Regions from separate parts of the Methylomonas rhizoryzae genome, predicted to be linked through region 2. Evidence: predicted binding sites of a transcription regulator. Region 2 holds the regulator's gene; each other region holds the start of a gene.
What was found. Region 2 encodes HrcA, which represses chaperone genes, less so after heat shock. Its sites were predicted from a motif close to TNTTAGCACTCNNNNNNNNNGAGTGCTAANA; they were not measured.
Positions count from the first base shown of each region.

Region 1: a site for HrcA is predicted at 1,262-1,292, ahead of rpoH (RNA polymerase sigma factor RpoH). Genes of this name have one in related genera too.
Region 3: a site for HrcA is predicted at 1,424-1,454, ahead of groES (co-chaperone GroES). Genes of this name have one in related genera too.

Region 1 is NZ_CP043929.1:3,448,329-3,451,608, forward strand. It holds gene F1E05_RS15390 (2-isopropylmalate synthase) at 1-97, opposite strand, end outside; gene rpoH (RNA polymerase sigma factor RpoH) at 369-1,220, opposite strand; gene F1E05_RS20930 (SUMF1/EgtB/PvdO family nonheme iron enzyme) at 1,773-1,883, shown strand; gene pnp (polyribonucleotide nucleotidyltransferase) at 2,010-3,280, opposite strand, start outside.
Region 2 is NZ_CP043929.1:1,236,071-1,239,350, reverse strand. It holds gene dnaK (molecular chaperone DnaK) at 1-295, opposite strand, end outside; gene grpE (nucleotide exchange factor GrpE) at 364-1,008, opposite strand; gene hrcA (heat-inducible transcriptional repressor HrcA) at 1,058-2,098, opposite strand; gene F1E05_RS05820 (MlaA family lipoprotein) at 2,471-3,214, shown strand.
Region 3 is NZ_CP043929.1:1,790,126-1,793,405, reverse strand. It holds gene groL (chaperonin GroEL) at 1-1,042, opposite strand, end outside; gene groES (co-chaperone GroES) at 1,091-1,378, opposite strand; gene F1E05_RS08250 (HesA/MoeB/ThiF family protein) at 1,522-2,271, shown strand; gene F1E05_RS08245 (hypothetical protein) at 2,324-2,620, opposite strand; gene F1E05_RS08240 (formate dehydrogenase subunit gamma) at 2,984-3,280, shown strand, end outside.

The DNA of each region.
Region 1 (3,280 bases), 2.2 Mb from region 2:
TGGCAATTCGCACTTTTTCGTCGCGCGTCATCGATGCACCCGGGCTTTGTTCGCCGTCGCGCAAAGTCGTATCGAAAATAATCAATCTGTCTTTCATGAGGACTCCATCATGAAACTATCGGCCCTGCGGCCGGGAAATAAAAAGTATTTGTTAAACGCGGGATAGAGTAGTTGCCCCTCAGGGCAGCAGTCTCAAAGATAGGACGCAAGCCGCATTGCATAGGGCAGGGCCTGAAATCGAAGTGCTTGATGTGATAGGGATTACGGCTGTCATGGCGCGCACTATAGCCGATTGCGGCAAACGACTCAAGCGCGAGCGTTTTAGCAAGACAAACGCTCCGGCTGCCGAAGCGCTTGCCTCTTGGCAATTATGCGGCCAACACCATGACCGCTTTGAGTTTTTTCATTGCGCTTTGCTCCAGTTGCCGGATACGTTCCGCCGACACCTGGTAACGATCGGCCAAGTCGTGCAACGTGGCTTTTTCTTCCGACAACCAGCGGCTGACTAAAATATCGCGGCTTCTGTCGTCCAGTTCGGCCATCGCATTAACCAAAATGTCTTCCTTGCGCTCTTGCCAATCGCTGTTTTCCAACAACAAAGCCGGGTCGGCGTTTTGTTGTTCCAAGTACGCGATAGGCGCGACTTGGCGGTCGTCTTCGTCTTCGGCGCCGGGTTCCAGAGCGACGTCCGCTCCGTCCATACGTCTCTCCATTTCGTAAACCACGTCGACACCGACGTCCAGATTTTCGGCAATCGCAGCGGCATCGGCCGGCGATAAATGATTCAGATCCTTTTTCAACTTTCTCAAGTTGAAGAACAACTTACGCTGAGCTTTAGTCGTAGCCACCTTGACAATACGCCAATTTTTTATCACGTATTCGTGTATCTCGGCCTTAATCCAATGTACGGCGAACGACACCAAGCGCACCCCCATATCCGGATCGAAGCGCTTAACCGCTTTCATCAAGCCGACGTTGCCCTCTTGAACGATGTCCGCCATAGGCAAACCGTATCCGGCATACCCTCTGGCGACGTGGGCCACAAAGCGCAGATTAGACATCACCAACTCTCGAGCAGCGCTCAAATCGCCATCGTCCCGGTAGCGAACCGCCAAATCGTATTCTTGCTCGGCCGACAATTTCGGCACACGCGCAATCAGAGCCAAATAACTGTCGAACGTCCCAACCGTCAAATTCACCGGTAAAGCCAACATATTCATTGCCAACTCCAATCAATCCACAATTGTTTAACTGGAGACGATTTTAGCACTCGATTCACAAGAGTGCTAATAACAGCTGAAAATTTATTTTCGCTTCCAACATTCACTACTATAACCCAGGCCACCGTCGCGAATTTCGCAAGGTATTCTTTCAGCACCTGAATGTAGTTTTCATGAGATCTTTGGCCTTCGGGGCCTGTTGCAAAACTTCATTTCAGGCCCGGATGGGTCTGATGCAATTCAGAGTTGGCACACGCCAATTCAGCAATAACATCCCGCCATGCCGAAGGCGGAACGCGGTCATCGGATGACGGGATGATACGCGGGTTTTTGTACTTCTTTGCATTTCCGTGCATTCTCAAATAGCCCGATGGCCGAACCCAAAATATTCGAGAAGCGCGCAGGCGATTTTTCTGTCGGATGGCTCGAGATTTGTCTCGGCGGATAAGCCCTGTAGGGACGCTTGAGTGGCCGATTAGATACGTTTCGGACAAGATCATCTCAAAATCACCTTTTAACGAAAAACCTTGCCAAGCTTTATTTTGAATTGGGCTGAATAGTTACGGACGGCTTTGCTATACCGCACCGGTCGCGCAATTCCAACCGAACACCTTTGGTCTGTTCGACGTGTTGGGCAATGTCTGGGAATGGACGGACAATTGATAGTGCCTGCCGCTAACCGGGAAAACTCGGCGAATTTTATCCCGCTGCGCCAAGCCATGGGCACACGCGCAATAAAAAAGGGCCGTAAAGCCCTTTTTTATTGCCGCTTAAGGATATGATCTGCGGTTAAGCCGTTTCCGCATCCTTCATGCTCAAGCGCACCCGGCCTTGGCGGTCGATTTCCAGCACTTTGACGCGGACGATGTCGCCTTCGGACAATTTGTCGCTGACTTTTTCCACCCGCTCGTCGGAGATTTGCGAGATGTGCACCAGGCCGTCTTTGCCGGGCAGGATGGTAACGAAGGCGCCGAAGTCCATCAAGCGCACAACCTTGCCTTCGTAGGTTTTGCCTACTTCGACTTCGGCGGTGATTTCTTCGATCATGCGGCGGGCTTCTTCACCGGCGGCTTTATCCACCGAGGCGATATTGACCACGCCGTCGTCGTTCAAATCGATGCTGGCACCGGTTTGCTCGGTGATGGCGCGGATGGTCACCCCGCCTTTGCCGATCACTTCGCGGATTTTGGCCGGATCGATTTTGAAGCTGATGATGCGCGGCGCGAAGTCGGACATTTGTTCGCGCGAGCTGGACAGGGCTTTGTTCATTTCGCCCAAAATGTGCAAGCGGCCTTGTTTGGCTTGCGCCAGCGCCACTTGCATGATTTCCGGGGTGATGCCGTCGATCTTGATGTCCATTTGCAGCGCGGTGACGCCGTGTTCGGAGCCGGCCACTTTGAAGTCCATGTCGCCCAGATGGTCTTCGTCACCCAAAATATCGGACAACACTGCGAATTCCTCGCCTTCCTTGATCAAGCCCATGGCGATGCCGGCTACCGGCGCTTTCAACGGCACGCCGGCGTCCATCAAAGCCAAGCTGCTGCCGCATACCGACGCCATGGAGCTTGAGCCGTTGGATTCGGTGATTTCCGAAACCACCCGAAGCACGTAAGGGAATTCGCCCATGGTCGGCAACACGGCTTGCACGCCGCGTTTAGCCAGGCGGCCGTGACCGATTTCCCGGCGTTTGGGCGAGCCGACCCGGCCGGTTTCGCCGACGCTGAACGGCGGAAAGTTATAGTGAAACAGGAAAGTATCTTTGTATTCGCCGGCCAAGGCGTCGATGATTTGCGCATCGCGGTCGGTACCCAAGGTGGCCACGACCAAGGCTTGAGTTTCGCCGCGGGTAAACAATGCCGAGCCATGGGTGCGCGGCAACACGCCGGTGCGCACGCTAATCGGCCGCACGGTGGTCAAATCGCGGCCGTCTATGCGTTTGCGGTCGCGCAAAATGGCACCGCGCACGATATCGTATTCCAGCTGTTCGATGACGTTGCGGATGTCGCCTTCGGCATACAAGCCGTCCGCGCTCAGCTTTTCCACCACAACACTGCGAACGC
Region 2 (3,280 bases):
CGTTGTTGGCTTCGATGATTTTGTAAGGCACCATTTTGATGTCTTTTTGCACCGCGTCTTCTTTAAAGCGGCGGCCGATCAAACGCTTGATCGCAAACAAGGTGTTTTCCGGATTAGTGACCGCCTGACGTTTGGCGGACTGACCGACCAACACCTCGTTGTCGCCGGTAAAGGCGATGATGGAAGGCGTGGTACGCGCGCCTTCGCTGTTTTCGATGACGCGCGCGGTGCCGTTGTCCAGCACCGCCACGCAAGAATTGGTGGTTCCCAAATCGATACCGATCATTTTACCCATTGATGTTCTCCGGACTTGAATTTAGTTGTAAATAAGTTGTTAGCGATATGCGGTTGATGATTTAAATTTCAAGCCTGCTCATCGATTTTTGCACTATCGGCGGGTTTGTCTTCCGCTTTTGCCACGACCACCATAGCCGGGCGCAACAAGCGGCCGTTCAGCACATAACCTTTTTGGAATACGGTAATAACGTGACCCGGCTCAACGCTGGTACTCGGCTGCATGACCATCGCCTGATGCAACTCCGGATTAAACGGTTGACCGGTGGGATCGATTGCTTCGATGTTGAATTTTGCAAATACGGATTCGAACTGCTTAATCGTCAGCTCGCTGCCCTCGCGTAATTTAGCCATCTCCGGGCTGTCGCCGGTAGCGGCTTGTATACCTAATTCCAGGCTATCCAGGACCGAAAGCAATTCTTTTGCGAACTTGGCCAATCCGTATTTGCGCTCGTCGTCCAATTCTTTTTGTATGCGCTTTTTCAGATTGTCCATCTCCGCCGCAGCACGCATGGCTTTATCCAAATTGGCCGCCGCCTGTTGCTGCGCTTCTTCCAACTGGGCACGTAAAGCATCCAGTTCCGCGCTTTGCTCGGCAGACTGCGGCGCCTCTTCTCCAACCGGCTCGTTAAACGCGTGTTTGGTTTGCTCAAGCACTTCGGCAATTAATTCACTGTCTGTCTGCTGCTCGTGGCTTGATTGCTGATGACTCATGTTCTACTCCACAGTATTAATTTTTTCAGTCCGTAAACGATAGGGACGATTATTTACTATTCAAGGCCGCTCCCAATAATTTTGCGGTAACGTCGACGTAGGGAATGATTTTCTCGTAAGCCATCCGGGTAGGGCCGATCACTCCGAGTACCCCGACCACTTCATCGTTGACCGAATAGGACGAAGTCACCAAACTGCAATGATCGAAGGCCCGGTACCCGGACTCCTCGCCGATGAAAATCTGCACGCCTTCCGAGTTAAGACATTGATCCAACAGGTGAATCACTCCTTGCTTCTGACTGAATGCCTCGAACAACTGTTTCAATCTATCCATATGCGACAATTCCGAAAACCCCATCAGATTGGTCTCGCCGCTTAGCACATAATCTTCCTTCGGCTGCTGCTCGAACGCCAATTTAGCCATATTCACCGCATCTATCATGCCCTGATTGACCTGGTTCTTATCCTGTTCCATGTCGGATAAAATCAGTTCCCGGATGCGAGCCAGACTTTGACCGCTATAGACCGAATTCAGGTAATTGGCGGCCTGCTGCAATTCCGATGCGGCGAAAACCCGCTCGGTATGGATAATCTTGTTATGCACTTCGTCGCCGTCGGTCACGAATATCACCAGAACCCGGCCACTCGACATCGGCAGGAATTCGATGTGCCGCAGCGTGACCGACTCCCGGCGCGGCAAAGTCACCACACCTGCCATTTTGCTGACTTCAGACAACAACTTGGAAGCCTTGGACAATAACTCGGCCGGCGCGTCGGCTTCCGACAACATGTGGCTATGCAACTGATCCAATTCCTGCAATTGCAAAGGCTTAACCGTCAGCAAACTGTTGACGAACAAACGGTAGCCGCTGACGGTGGGTACTCTGCCGGCGGAGGTGTGCGGCGAATGAATCAATCCCAGATCTTCCAAATCGGCCATCACGTTGCGAATGGTTGCCGGACTCAGTTTGAGATTCGCATCCTTGGATAACACGCGCGATCCAACGGGCTGTCCGTCTTGGATATAACGCTCAACCAAGGTTTTTAATAGGTACAAAGACCTGTCGTTTAAATCTGGATTACTGGCCACAACCACTCCACCCGAAAAACCACTATTAGCACTCTAAGCCCAAGAGTGCCAGGAAAGCTAACAGCAAGCCGAAACCTTGTCAACCGCCCTGCCGGCCGGTTTCTCCAAATACGACTTACACGGGCTAACGCTTTATGAGCCGATTTTACGTATGCTGCTTGCGAAGAACTGGCAAACGAGCCCTGTTGCGATAGCGAAATTTAACTTTAATCGGTAGCTAAGCCGGCAGGTCCTATTTGTTCCGCCACCGCCTATAATTCCTTGCCGACTAGCCGGCATTGTGTGCTATGTTGCGCCACCCCTTGTGCCGGCCTACAACTAACGAGGTATAAAAGCATGCGTTTGGGACCATCCCGTTTATTAGCGCCCGCAATGGCCATCATCATATTAGCGACCGGATGCGCCTCAAGCGCTGCGAAAAACCCGGACGACCCGTTCGAGGGGTGGAACCGCAGCATGCAGGGATTCAACGATAGCCTGGACGATTACGTGATGAAACCGGTCGCCAGAGGTTACCGCTGGATAACGCCCGACATCGTAGACAGCGGCGTGACCAATTTCTTCAGCAACTTGGACGACATCCGTGTCGTCATCAATAACACCCTGCAAGGTAAGCTGGACGAAGCCGGCCAGGATACCGCGCGCTTGCTGCTCAATACCACGGCGGGTATAGGCGGATTAATCGACGTTGCCAGCGGCTTGGACTTCCCCAAGCATAAGGAAGATTTCGATCAAACCTTGGGCGTCTGGGGAGTCCCCGCCGGCCCGTATTTAGTCTTGCCGTTATTAGGACCGAGTTCGCCGCGTGGAATATTCGGTTTGCTGGGCGACACAGCCACCAATCCGATTAGCTATACGGGCTTATATTTTTCCTCGGCCACGGTCTCCCGGGCCGTATCCATCGGCCTAGGCGCGCTAAATACGACCGATTTACGGGCGGATAATTTGGAAAACGAAAAAATCGCCACTGAAGCCGCTTTAGATCGCTACGCTTTTTTCCGCGGTGCCTACCTGTCGCAAAGAAATTATTTGGTTCATGACGGCAACGTACCGCCGCAAGACTTGCTGGACATCGAGGAACTGGATGACAAACTGTCCCCGGTAAATCCTTATTGAGGCGGATGCCGCCAAGGCAAATCGCTCCGAATAAAAATGCCGGCTGGAGCACGCGTTAGTATTTGG
Region 3 (3,280 bases), 550 kb from region 2:
GTGCGACACGACCTTTGATTTGCTCTTCGTCGCCGGCACCGTCGATGATGGTGGTGTTTTCCTTATTGATTTGTACACGCTTGGCAGTACCCAGCATGTCTACGTCGGCTTTTTCCAATGACAAGCCGACTTCTTCGGAAATAACGGTACCGCCGGTCAAAATCGCAATGTCTTCCAGCATGGCTTTACGGCGATCACCGAAACCGGGCGCTTTTACTGCGCACACTTTTACGATACCGCGCATGTTGTTGACAACCAAGGTAGCCAAGGCTTCGCCTTCAACATCTTCCGCAATGATCAACAGCGAACGGCCGGATTTGGCTACGCCTTCCAATACCGGCAGCATTTCACGAATATTGGAGATTTTTTTGTCATACAGCAGGACAAACGGATCATCCAACTCGACGCTCATGCTGTCTTGTTTGTTGATGAAGTACGGAGACAAATAACCGCGATCGAATTGCATGCCTTCGACCACGTCCAATTCGTTGTTTAAACCGGTACCTTCTTCTACCGTGATAACGCCTTCTTTACCGACCTTCTCCATCGCTTCGGCGATAATTGCGCCGACCGATTCGTCGGAGTTGGCGGAAATGGTACCGACTTGAGCAATCGCTTTGCTGTCGCTGCATGGAATCGCCGCTTTCTCGATAGCCGCTACCGCTGCCGTCACGGCGCTGTCGATACCGCGTTTCAAATCCATGGGATTCATGCCGGCCGCAACCGCTTTCAAACCTTCGTTGACTATTGCTTGAGCCAACACGGTTGCAGTGGTAGTGCCGTCGCCGGCGACATCAGAAGTTTTGGACGCAACTTCTTTAACCATTTGTGCGCCCATGTTTTCGAATTTGTCCTTTAATTCGATTTCTTTAGCAACCGACACGCCGTCTTTGGTAATGGTGGGAGCACCGAAGCTTTTGTCCAATACGGCATTGCGGCCTTTAGGACCCAAGGTCACTTTTACCGCGTTTGCTAGAATGTTGACGCCCGCAACCATCAAAGCGCGCGCATCACCGCCGAATTTTACGTCTTTTGCTGCCATTTTTTATTCCTTAATCGTTTTTATGTAATTGATAAATATCGATTTGGATTATTCCAAAATACCCATAATGTCGTCTTCGCGCATCACAATGTACTGCTCGCCGCCGACTTTTACTTCGGAACCGGAATATTTACCGAACAATACTTTGTCGCCAACCTTAACTGCCATTGGACGCACCTGGCCGTTATCAAGAGGTTTGCCTTCGCCAACTGCCAAAACTTCACCTTCGCTCGGTTTTTCTGCAGCGGAACCGGGCAGTACGATGCCACCTGCGGTTTTGGTTTCTTCTTCCACACGCTTAACGACAACGCGGTCATGTAACGGACGAATTTTCATCAATGTCTCCTTTATGTAGATACAGGTTAAAGATCAAACTAAATTTATTAGCACTCTCTTGTAACGAGTGCTAATAATAGCGAGGTTTTGCACTCTGTCAAGCTCTTTGGCATTATCAACCGCCTTTCTCGGAAGCTTTAAACATGAACGACCAACAACTGTTGCGCTATAGCCGACAAATCATGCTGCCCCCAGTGGATATCGAGGGTCAGCAAAAACTATTGGATGCCAAGGTATTAATCGTCGGGGCCGGCGGACTAGGCTCCCCGGCAGCCATGTATTTGGCGGCTGCCGGCGTAGGCCACCTGACGCTCTACGATAACGACCAAGTGGACCTAAGCAATCTACAACGCCAAATCGCCCACGGCACCGCCGATATAGGGTTGGACAAAGTCATTTCAACCCGCGACAGCTTAAAAAACATCAATCCGGAAATTGCGGTAGTCGCTCGCAAGGCACGATTAGAAGGGGAAAACCTGTTAAACGAGGTAAAAAATACCGATGTGGTTTTAGATTGCAGCGACAATTTCACCACCCGCTTTGCCGTGAACAAGGCATGCGTAGCCTACCGAAAACCTTTGGTTTCAGGAGCCGCCATACGCTTTGAAGGACAAATTAGCGTATTTACGCCGGGTAAAGGGGAAAGCCCTTGCTATAACTGCTTATATCAGAGCGAGGGCGAAGAACTGCAAAACTGCGCGACTAATGGCGTTATCGCGCCTATCACCGGTATTATCGGATGCGTTCAAGCACTGGAAACCATCAAGCTAATCGTTTCCTGTGGAGAACCCTTGGTTGGCCGTCTATTGCTGCTGGATGGATTAAGCATGGAATGGCAAAATTTACGCTTGAAAAAAAACCCTCATTGTCCTTGCTGCGGCCATTCTGTCTAATAAAAAGCCGGGAAATACCCGGCTTTTTTCCAACTCGGCGCTAACAATTAAGTCATTTTTTAGCGAGTAAGCCTTTAACCGTGGTTATTAATTTCTCGGCCATATTCAACACTGGCGACTCGCTATCGCCATGTGGTTCGATATCGCCAAAAGGCTCGCCATTTTTCATCGTGTACATGTAAATGAAATAGCCCAACGGTGCAAATGCAAAAAAGGCGATGATCAGCATCACAATGCCTAGCTCAAACACACCACCCATAGCAACCTCCTCATTTTTTTTAGTTTTTGTTGTTAAATTAAGACCATAGGCCTCATAGCGGACTATAACCCCATCGGTTCTACGGTACAAGTTCAAATTCCTGCCACACCCGATTCAATTGGCTACAACCCGCAATAACCATAAAGTTCAAACGCTTGAAATTATCCAAGTTAGGGGTACCATCCCCTCCATCAATCACAATAAACGCTACTTATCCAAGGAACAATTTCGTAGAGATCATGCATGCAAATTTGTCTACCCAACGGCATCAATCGTCGGCCTCTTTGTTTACTGTTTGTTGACTAAGTATCAATGCAGCAGCTTTGACAATCGCGCAAATCCGCGTCCAGCCTAGATTTTCCGCAGCTTGGCGCTGATAGACTGCGTTGCGTTGCGTTAATTGTTCGTGTTTAAATAGTCTGCTAAATGTTCCATCTTTTAGAAGAGCCCATGATGCAAGATTACCAAAGCCAAAAACCCATTGTGCTTGATATATTGGCTAGCCATCGGACCATGCCTGGCAACCTGCTGCCAATTCTGCACGGCATTCAGGATACCTTGGGCTATATTCCGCCGGCGGCCGTAGAAGACATTGCCAAAGATCTGAGCTTATCCAAAGCCGAAGTTCACGGAGTCATCAGCTTCTACCACTACTTTCGCACCACCCCGCCGGGCAAACACACTATTCGCATCTGCCGGGCCGAATCATGCCAGGCCATGAACAGTAAAGCTCTGGAACAACATGCTAAA